DNA from 3 places in the Arthrobacter sp. StoSoilB22 genome. Region 3 is predicted to be linked to each of the others. Evidence: predicted binding sites of a transcription regulator. Region 3 holds the regulator's gene; each other region holds the start of a gene.
The links. Region 3 encodes Rex, which represses fermentation and respiration genes when NADH is low (regulators of the CRP and FNR family bind a similar motif). Its sites were predicted from a motif close to CTTGTGAANNNNTTCACAAG; they were not measured.
Positions count from the first base shown of each region.

Region 1: LDN70_RS12300 (glyceraldehyde-3-phosphate dehydrogenase) is a predicted target of Rex. The motif match lies at 1,697-1,716, and genes of this name have one in related genera.
Region 2: LDN70_RS01990 (ALF repeat-containing protein) is a predicted target of Rex. The motif match lies at 1,280-1,299, and genes of this name have one in related genera.

Region 1 is NZ_AP024652.1:2,641,192-2,644,465, reverse strand. It holds gene LDN70_RS12315 (zinc ribbon domain-containing protein) at 1-435, shown strand, start outside; gene LDN70_RS12310 (YaaA family protein) at 460-1,224, opposite strand; RNA gene rnpB (RNase P RNA component class A) at 1,282-1,674, shown strand; gene LDN70_RS12300 (glyceraldehyde-3-phosphate dehydrogenase) at 1,974-3,274, shown strand, end outside.
Region 2 is NZ_AP024652.1:401,734-405,007, forward strand. It holds gene LDN70_RS01985 (amino acid permease) at 1-1,221, opposite strand, end outside; gene LDN70_RS01990 (ALF repeat-containing protein) at 1,490-3,274, shown strand, end outside.
Region 3 is NZ_AP024652.1:3,584,293-3,587,566, forward strand. It holds gene LDN70_RS16610 (hypothetical protein) at 1-551, shown strand, start outside; gene LDN70_RS16615 (YhjD/YihY/BrkB family envelope integrity protein) at 813-1,559, shown strand; gene LDN70_RS16620 (redox-sensing transcriptional repressor Rex) at 1,607-2,314, opposite strand; gene LDN70_RS16625 (glutaredoxin family protein) at 2,391-2,645, opposite strand; one part of gene LDN70_RS16630 (IS3 family transposase) at 2,875-3,139, shown strand; one part of gene LDN70_RS16630 (IS3 family transposase) at 3,139-3,274, shown strand, end outside.

The sequences.
Region 1 (3,274 bases), 940 kb from region 3:
AGTGACATTGCCTCCCTCAACAAGCGTCGCTCGGACCTTGAGGACGTTGAACTCGAAATCCTGGAGCGCCTGGATACTCTGCGCGAGCGGCAGGCAGCCCAGCAGTCGATCGTTGACGACATCCAGGGTTCCTTTGGCAGCATCCGGGCTGAACTGGATGAAGCCATTGCCGAGATCGCCGCCGAGGAAACAGTGGTACGGGGGCAGCGCGCCGCCTTCGCCGAATCCTTGGACGCGGGCATTCTCTCCATCTATGAGAAGACCATTGCCAAACGTGGAGTCGGGGCAGCACGGCTGTTCCACGGAAAGTCCGAAGGCTCCGGCATGATGCTCAGCCCTGGCGACCTCGCCGAAGTCAAAGCCGCCGCTGAGGACGATATTGTCTTTTGCCCGGATTCAGGTGTCATCCTGGTCCGTTCGGCGGAGTGGAACTGACGCAGCCCAACATCAGTTGGACGCTCAGGTGGTGAGGATGATGTTGAGCGCGTGCGGCTTGCGGGCCATGCCTTCAACGAGTTCAGCAGTCCAGATCTCCCGGGCAGCCTTCAAGAGCTGATCCGGGGTTGCCGGGGCCTTACCGCGCCGGGTCAGCAGGTGGCGGGCCAGTTCGCCCCGGGTGTGTTTGGCGAAGTGACTGACAACCGTGCGCTTGCCGTTCGCTTCGTTGAACACATTGACGTTAACCGTCTGCGTCGCCGGGGGAGACCAGGCAGCAGCGTAGGTACTGGAGCGGCAGTCCACCAACAGTTCGCCGTCGGCGCGTGAGGCGAGGGCAGCGTTAAGCTGCGGCTTCCAGTACGTGGCGAGGCGGCCGACGTCGGGCAGTGCCGTTCCCATGGACAGGCGATAGGCAGGCACGTGGTCGCCGAAGCCTATGGCGCCCCACAGGGCGGAAACCACCAGGACGGATTCGTTCGCCTTGCGGCGCTGCGTTGGCGTCATGCTGTTGTAGCCCAAGGCGTCGTAGAGGACTCCGGAATAGACCTGATGTGCGGGAGCGGCTGGTTCGGCATGCAGCCGGGTATTGCGTTCGACGTCGTCCCGCAACGAGGCGCCGACCCCCAGCAGCGCCAGTGCATCCTCGTGCGCGCTCACCGTACCCAGTGCTTCGAGTACTTTTGCACGGTAGGGGTTCAGTTCGGGGAAGCTGAGCGATTCCCAGTTAATGGCGGGACCGTTGGCAGCGGGGGTCTTGCCTTCGGAAGGCGGCAGCAGAATCAGCACCAGTCGATATTACCGGGGACTTTGGTAGGCCCCAACGCCGGTAGACTGGACGGCGGATGGGTCGACCAGGCGGTCGCGCGTCACGGAAGTGGCTCGAGGAACGTCCGGGCTCCGAAGAGCAGGGTGGTGGGTAACGCCCACTCGGGGTAACCCGCAGGCCAGTGCCACAGAGAACAGACCGCCTGCGCGCTGTGATGTTTTGCATCGCGGGGCAGCAGGTAAGGGTGAAACGGTGGTGTAAGAGACCACCAGCTCCCTGGGTGACCGGGGAGGCTAGGTAAACCCCACCCGGAGCAAGGCCAGACAGGACACGCTTGAGGGCTGCTCGCCCGAGTGTCCGGGTAGGCTGCTGGAGGGCGTCGGCAACGGCGTTCGTAGATGGATGGCCGCCACTCCCTTGCCGGTAACGGCAGGGGATGACAGAACCCGGCGTATCGGTCGACCCATCCATTTATGACTCCCGGATTTGTCCCGTGTGAGTGATTTCACGCCCCGGGGCGGCCTGCAGCCCTTCCTTCCGCCCTAGAATGGTTACTGAACGTAGATGTTCTGCCGCCGGGACTGCGTTCGCAGCCGGCGGATTTTCTTTGCTCTCGTTCAAGGCGCTGTGGGTGGACCGAAGCCCGCCGGCGCATGTGCCGCAGGACTACTCCGGGCGGCCGCTGCCATCTGCATACGAGGACGTATGTGGTTGACCCAAGGAAGGTAGTTCTGTGAGCCAGACGTCAGATTCTTGTCTTGATAAGTGGATGGGCCGGGAGGCTCTCGCCGAGGCCATGATTCCGGTGATCGGCCGGTTGTACCGGGAAAATAATGTGGTCACGAGCATCCACGGCCGGAGCCTGATCAACAAGTCCACCATGAACATCCTCAAGGCCCACCGTTTTGCGCGCCGGATGAGCAACCACGAGCTGCTGCTCGAAGAGACGGCGCCGCTGCTGAACGCGCTGTCTGAGTTGGAGCTCGGCGCAGCCGCCATTGACATTGCACGCTTGACTGAGAAGTTCCGGGCCGAAGGCAACGGTGCCTCCCTGGATGAATACCTGCGCTCCGAGCTCGCGGAGATCGTGGGAAAGCGTGGCGCTGACGACCGCACCAGCACCGACGTCGTTCTCTACGGCTTTGGCCGTATCGGCCGTCTCCTGGCCCGCATCCTCATTGAAAAGGCCGGTGGCGGACACGGCCTGCGGCTCCGCGCCATCGTTGTTCGCAAGGGCGCTGAGAACGATCTTGTGAAGCGTGCCAGCCTGCTGCGCCGCGACTCCGTTCACGGTTCCTTCGAGGGCACCATCCGCGTGGACGAGGAAGCCAACACCATCACCGCCAACGGCGTGCAGGTCCAGGTCATTTACTCGGACAACCCCGCCACTGTGGACTACACCGCTTATGGCATCAAGGACGCCTTGGTGGTGGACAACACCGGCCGCTGGCGCGATGCCGATGGCCTCTCACAGCACCTGCAGAGCAAGGGTGTTGCCCGCGTCTTGTTGACGGCACCGGGCAAGGGTGACCTCAAGAACATCGTCCACGGCATCAACCACAAAGACATCTCCGATGACGACAAGATCGTTACCGCGGCGTCCTGCACCACCAACGCCATTACGCCGGTGCTGAAGGCTATCAACGACAAGTTCGGCATCATTCACGGCCACGTGGAAACGGTTCACTCGTTCACCAACGACCAAAACCTGATCGACAACTTCCACAAGGGTGACCGCCGCGGCCGTTCGGCAGCACTGAACATGGTCATCACGGAGACCGGTGCCGCCAAGGCTGTAGCCAAGGCATTGCCCGAGTTGCAGGGCAAGCTCACGGGCAATGCCATCCGCGTGCCCACCCCGGACGTCTCCATGGCCATCTTGAACCTCAACCTTGAGAACGGCACCACGCGCGATGAAGTCAACGACTTCCTCCGCGAAATGTCCCTGCACTCGGATCTTCGCAAGCAGATCGACTACATTGACTCTCCCGATGTGGTGTCCACTGACTTCGTTGGCTCGCGTCGCGCCGGCATTGTTGATGGCCTCGCAACGATTTCCAACGACAAGAA
Region 2 (3,274 bases), 1.4 Mb from region 3:
CAGGCCCTTGCGCTTGATCTCCCGTTTCATGGCAACGTGCGAAGCCAGGATCATCACCCAAACCCACACGGTGGCGAAGGTAGCGATCGAGGCAATGAGCACGAACACGTCCTCCGGAATCACGGCGTTCAACACGACGCCCACCAGCAGGATGCCGCCCATCATCAACACGGTCATCCAAGGGACGCCATGCCGGGAGATCTTGCTGAAACTCTTGGGTGCGTGACCCTGCTGGGCAAGTCCGAAGAGGATACGTCCGGCACCGAAGATGTCGCTGTTGATCGCCGAGAGCGCTGCGGTAATGACCACGGCGTTGAGGATATGCGGTGCGGCCGGGATCCCCAAGCCATCAAAGATCTGCACGAATGGACTACCGCTGCTGCCGATTTCGTTCCACGGGAAGATGCTCATCAGCGCGCCCAACGTCAGTACGTAGAACAACAAAACGCGGACGGGCACTGTATTAACTGCTTGCGGGATGACCTTCTTGGGGTTCGTGGCCTCGCCAGCCGTGATACCGATCGTCTCGATCCCGCCAAAGGCAAACATCACGACGGCGAATGCGGCCAGGAGCCCTTCAAAACCGTTCGGGAACAACCCGCCGTGATTCACGAGGTTCCCGAGTCCCGGTGCCACGCCGCCGCCGTCGCCCGTTTGGAAGCCGAACACGACGATCGCTGCACCGCCGACGATCATGGCGATAATCGCCACCACCTTGATCAGCGAGAACCAGAACTCGAGCTCGCCAAACACCTTCACGCTGAGCAGGTTCATGGCGCCCAGGAACAGGATGATTGCGAGTACCCAAATCCATCTGTCCACCTGTGGGAACCAGAAACCCATATAGATACTGAAGGCCGTGACGTCGGCGATGGCCACAATGGCCATCTCGAACACGTAAGTCCACCCGGTCACAAAACCTGCGAACGGTCCCAGGTACTTGGACGCGTATTGGCCGAAGGACCCGGATACGGGGTGTCGGACGGCCATCTCGCCCAGTGCTCGCATCACCATGAACACGGCCGCGCCGCCGATGATGTAGGCCAGCAGGACGGCCGGCCCGGCTTTTTGGATGGCGGAGGCGGAACCGTAGAAAAGGCCGGTGCCGATCGCGGATCCGAGCGCCATGAAGCGAATGTGACGGACGTTGAGGCCTCGGCTGAGCGCCGTACCCGCGGCGTGGAGGACAGAGCTCTCCACAGCCAGCTTGGTTTGTTGCATAGTAAAACCTTCTCGTCTTTGGGAAGGGATCGCTATCCAGCAGATCACTTTTGGACGACTTGTGATGGGACTCACGGGCCTTTGGTGTCTTTGATCGCAGACAGTCAGTGGTGTCGACTTTCGGCGTCGACATTCACAGTGGTAAAAGTCATAGTTCCCAGTCGGATATGATGACCGCGGACAGCTCGTCACCGGTCAGGCATCCCTCGCATCCGCGTCGCCCCCATTGAACTCCGTGCTGCCGCCGCATCCGTTACTTGGGGGACCCTTGTTTTCTTCATTCCGCGCTACCCGGCGCCGTGTTTCTGCTGCCCTGATAGCCGTTGTAGCTGGGGCTTCTCTGCTCTTCGCTGCGCCAGCCCAGGCCTATGACATTCCCGAATTCGAGGTGCCCCACGCCGCGCAGGCCCCCGTTCCGTTCGTGGAGCGGGCTACTGATACTGCCGGCGTTGTTGAGCTGTGGAAGACAGGTGGCCCCGCAACCCGTGCCGCTGCTGCGACCGCGCTGGTGGGTGGCGCAGATGCGCTTCAAGCATTCCTCGACGCCGGACAGGACGTCACTCTCGCCGCGGACCGCAAGCAGTTGGTCGCCGAGCTGACGACGCGGGGGAGTGCGCATGTTCGCTCATCTGCGCAAAAGATCCTGGCATTAAGCGACCCGGCGGCCATCGATGCTTTTCTCTCGACAGGTTGGGCCGGAGCGTGGCAGCTTGACCTTGATATCACTGCCTACAGGTTTCTAACTCTGAACGGCGCAATCCGAACGCAGGCCTCCGACAGTTTGGACAAAGGCGACCAAGCAATTGAGGAGTTCGTTCTCGGGGGCTGGCTGGAAGCCGCAGAGATAGACGACCGCCAGGCTGCGTTCCAACTCTTTGATTCTCCTTTTGTGGGTGTCCGCGCTGCGGCCAAGGCAGCGGTCATGACGGACGACAGGGAAATCGTTGCTGATTTCCTTCGCTACGGGCAGCTCGTTGCAGCCGACCGGGACGCTGAGTCGACGGCTGTTGCCGCGCTCCTTCAAAAGGTCAGATCAGACATTGCTTCGAACCCCAACGGCACCGCTGCGGTCGCGGACCGTGCGAAGACCGCTGTCGAACAAGCCCGGAGCACCGCCTCTGCGGCAAGGGCGGCAGACTCATCGCGGCTCGCGACAGACAGGGACCTCCTCTCATCGCAGGCCACACCGAGACGGATCGCGGACGAAACTCAAATGGCATCGCAGGAGCCGGCGAAGGCCGCCTTTGCAAAGGCGGCCCGTGAAATTCCGGAGCTCCTTACCAAGCTGGATGCCCCCGGAACCGACCTTGACGCGCTGATCAGCGAAGCCCGTCAGGCCACCTTGGATCTTGCCTTGGTGGGGACACCCAAAGTTCGGGAAGCCGCGGAAACGGCGCTGTCGGGTGGAGATACTTCCGTAAAAGCTTTCATCATTGAAGGCCACGCAGCAGCTATAGAGCTGGACGCCATTAAGCCGTCGGCATTCACCGCGGATCGACAACGCTCTTTCCAGCTTCTGGCAGTCGGAGGCGAATTTGTGGAGAAGGCCGCCAAGAAAGCGCTCGAATCAGTCAGTCACGCAGACGTCCGCTACTTCCTGGAATACGGTTTTGATCAAGCCCGGAATCTGGATAATCGCATCCAGACCAGTTATGCGTTGGATTCGACGCCGGAGGTTCGTGCGGCAGCGAGCGTTGCTCTTGACGGCAGCCGCGCAGATCTCGAGGCCTTCATGACCACAGGCCAGGCCGCGGCTGCGAATCGAGACGCGGCAACCACTGCCCACGTTGCCTCCATCGACGCCATGATCGCCGAGCTTGCCGGTTTGGCAGACACTGCAACCGTCGACGCCGGTAAGGCGGCTGACGCTGCCAAAGCCGCGGAAGCGGAAGCGGCTCGTCAAGCTGAAGCTGCCCGTCAGGCGGAAGCTGCCGCGGCCGCTGCTGGTGGACAGGCCGGGCAGGCTGCAGCCGGCCAGGTCGACGTTTCGCAACACTCCGGAACCGGAGTAGCCCCGATCGTCGTTCCTTGGCCGCGCGACTATGCTCCCGCC
Region 3 (3,274 bases):
AACCCGGCCAATACTCACAGCCTGGACCGGCCCAGCCCGCACCCGGCCAGCCGGGTTTCCACTTTGAAATGCCCACTGACGGACCGCGAAACTTCAACGACGTCATGCCCCAGGGCGGATTCTCGGGAATGTTCAAAACCCAGGGCCTGCCAACGGAACTGAAGGTTTCCTACTTCATCTGGGTGATCTCCGGTCTCCTGGGATTGTTGTTTGGCCTCATCGCCTTCTTCGCGGTGATCGCCGCCTTCGCGTTCGCTCCAGGATTCGCTGCCATCGCACTGATCCTCCTACTCCTCACCCTGGCCGTCTCTGCCGCCCAGGTGGTCCTGGCCATGAAGATGAAGGAAGGCAAAGAATGGGCACGCCTCGCCCTGACCATCCTGGCCGGCATCTCCCTCCTGCTGGCCATCTTCGGCGCAGCAAGCGGCGGAGGCTCAGGGATGGGCCTGGGTGGCAACTGGTTCGGCTTCCTGGTCAGCGCCGTAGCCGTGGTACTGATGTGGCTACCTAATTCACAGCTGTGGTTCAAGGCGGTCAAGGGCCACGCCTGACACGTACCCAGCTGCCGCCGTCGGGCGTTTTCGACGCAAATGCAGGCTGAAGGCCGCGGTTGAATCCCCAGGGATCCCGCGGCCTTCATCATGAAGGCGTAAGCCCACATGATGATTTTTCCCGCCAGCTGTAAATACCTGCGTGTGATCGTCTGCAGCGCAAGGACCTGGAGGTACGGTGGTAGCAGAACCACGCTGGGGGCAGGGTCGTTTTGCTGATCCCGGCGGCCGCACCAGCAGTCGAACAAGCAAAGGAATGCCATGAGCAACCCTCCGTACCCGCCGTCAAACCCGGGCGACACTAACCAGCCCGGCACAAACGGCTCCCAGCCCCCGGCACCGCAGTACGGTCAGCAGTCCCCCGCCGCACCGCAATACGGCCAGCAGTCTCCCGCCGCGCCGCAGTATGGTCAGCAGTCCCCCGCCGCACCGCAATACGGTCAGCAGGGCTCCCCGTATGGTCAGCCTCCCGCAGCTCCGCAGTACGGCCAGGACACCAACTGGCCAAGCCAGCAGCCCGGACCCACCACCGTCCCGCAGATGGTCAATTACGCCTTCTGGATGATCATCGCCGCCGGAGTTCTATCCGCCATCAGCTCGATTATCCTGGCCACCACCGGTGCGGATGCCTTCATCAATGCCATGAACCAGCAGGCGGCCCAGCAGGGTACCGATTTGCCTGAAGGGTCCATGGAAGGCATGCGTGGCGTCATTGGCGTCAGTGCCATCGTGGGTGCCTTTATTTCCCTGGGCCTCTACGCACTGGTTGCCTTCCCTGTCCGGAAGGGCAAGAACTGGGCAAGGATCCTGGGCACGGTCTTCGCTGCCATTTCTGTTCTGGGCCTCACCAGCTTGTTCCAGTTCGGTGCCACCTACGGCGTCCTGCAGCTCATTGTGATCCTGCTGGGTGTTGCCGCGATCGTTCTGCTGTACCTGCCGGCGTCGGCGCCGTACTTCCGCAAGGCACAGCCTTTCGGCAACCCGTACCAGAATCCGTACGGGCGCTAAACACCCACGCTTCCGAGCAGTACACGCGGGCGCGGACCCGGCGAAGGCTAAACAGCCTGGCCCGGTGTCTGCGCCCGCTGTGCGTGGTAGGCAAGGATCTGTAGCTCGGTTGCCATGTCCACCTTGCGGAGGTTGACGTGCGGCGGGACCTGCAGCAGTACCGGGGCGAAGCTGAGGATGCTCCGGATGCCTGCGGCAATGACGCGGTCGCACACGGCTTGGGCCACCGTGGCAGGCAGGGCCAGCACCACCATGTTGGCGTGGGTCCGTTCCAGGACCCGTTCCAGCTCGGCTGAGTCACTGACCCGCAACCAACCCACTTCATTGCCGATCACCATGGGGTCAGCGTCGAAAATGGCTACGACGTCGAAGCCTCGGGACTCGAAGCCGCCGTACCGGGCGAGGGCTTTGCCGAGGTTGCCGGCGCCCACAATCGCCACCTTCCAGTCGTGGGTCAGCCCCAAGGCTGCTGCTATGTGGCGGCTCAGGTTCTGGACTTCGTAACCTACGCCGCGGGTCCCGTAGGAACCAACGTAGGAAAGGTCTTTGCGGAGCGTGGATGAGCTAACGCCCGAGGCTTCCGCCAGTGCTTCAGAGGAAACCCGTTCAACGCCTTCGGCCAGAAGAGAGTTGAGCGCACGCAAATAGAGGGTCATCCGGGCCACGGCCGCGGGCGGGATCTGCTTGGCGGCAGGCTCATTGTCTCCGGTTGTGGCTTCCGGGGACGGTTCCAGCGCAGTCACGGTATTCTCCATTGCGTCGCTTTGTTGTTCCACTCTATGACCCTCGGGCGGACTCAACAAAAGCCATTACCTGCGGGTAACCCCACCCTCAGCCCTCCAGGACTTTCTTCAAGGTCCGGGTAAGTCGCTGCTCGTCGATCTTCCAGAAATCGCGCTGGATACCGTCCACCAGCACCACCGGGATCTCCTCTGCGAACCGCTCCTGCAGTTGGGGGTCGCCGTCAATCTTCTGCTCGGTCCACTGAACGCCAAGACTTTTTGTGACACGCTCGACGGCGGCACGAGCCTCCGTGCAGAGGTGGCAGTCAGCTTTGGTGAGGAGAACGACGTCGGGAATAGCCATGTCTCAAAGGTACCGGCCCCACGCTCTCTCATATCCCACCCCCTTCCGGCCGTCCCTCTCTCACATCCCACCCCCTTCCGCCGTCCCTCTCTCACATCCCAAGCCCGACCGGCCAACGCTCTCTCACATCCCAAGCCCGTCCCGCCAACGCTCTCTCACATCCCACGCCGTGGGTGACGCTGCGGCCGTATGGTTTTCTGAGACAGGTTGATGGGAGATCGACTTCAGAATGACTGGTCCTAGAAGAAAATATGATGCGGCTTTCCGTGAGGAAGCTGTGCAGCTGGTGTTGTCCTCGGATCGTTCAGTGAAGCAAGTCGCTGACGAGCTCGGGGTGAAGGAGAGCACGTTGGGGAACTGGCTTCATCGGCACCGGGGAAAACATCAGGACGGTCCTGCTCTAGAGCCTGTGGACCCGGGCCCGGTGTCCTGGGATGAACACCGGAAGGCCTTGGCTGAGAACGAGAGATTGAAGGCCGAGGTCGAGTTCTTGGGAAAAGTCAGCGCCTTCTTTGCCGCGAAGCAAAAGTAGAGGACTTCTACGAGTTCATCGAAGCGGAGAAGGCCAACCATTCCGTGGCCTGGCTATGCCGGGCGTTGAAGGTTTCCAGGGCCTCGTTCTACCGATG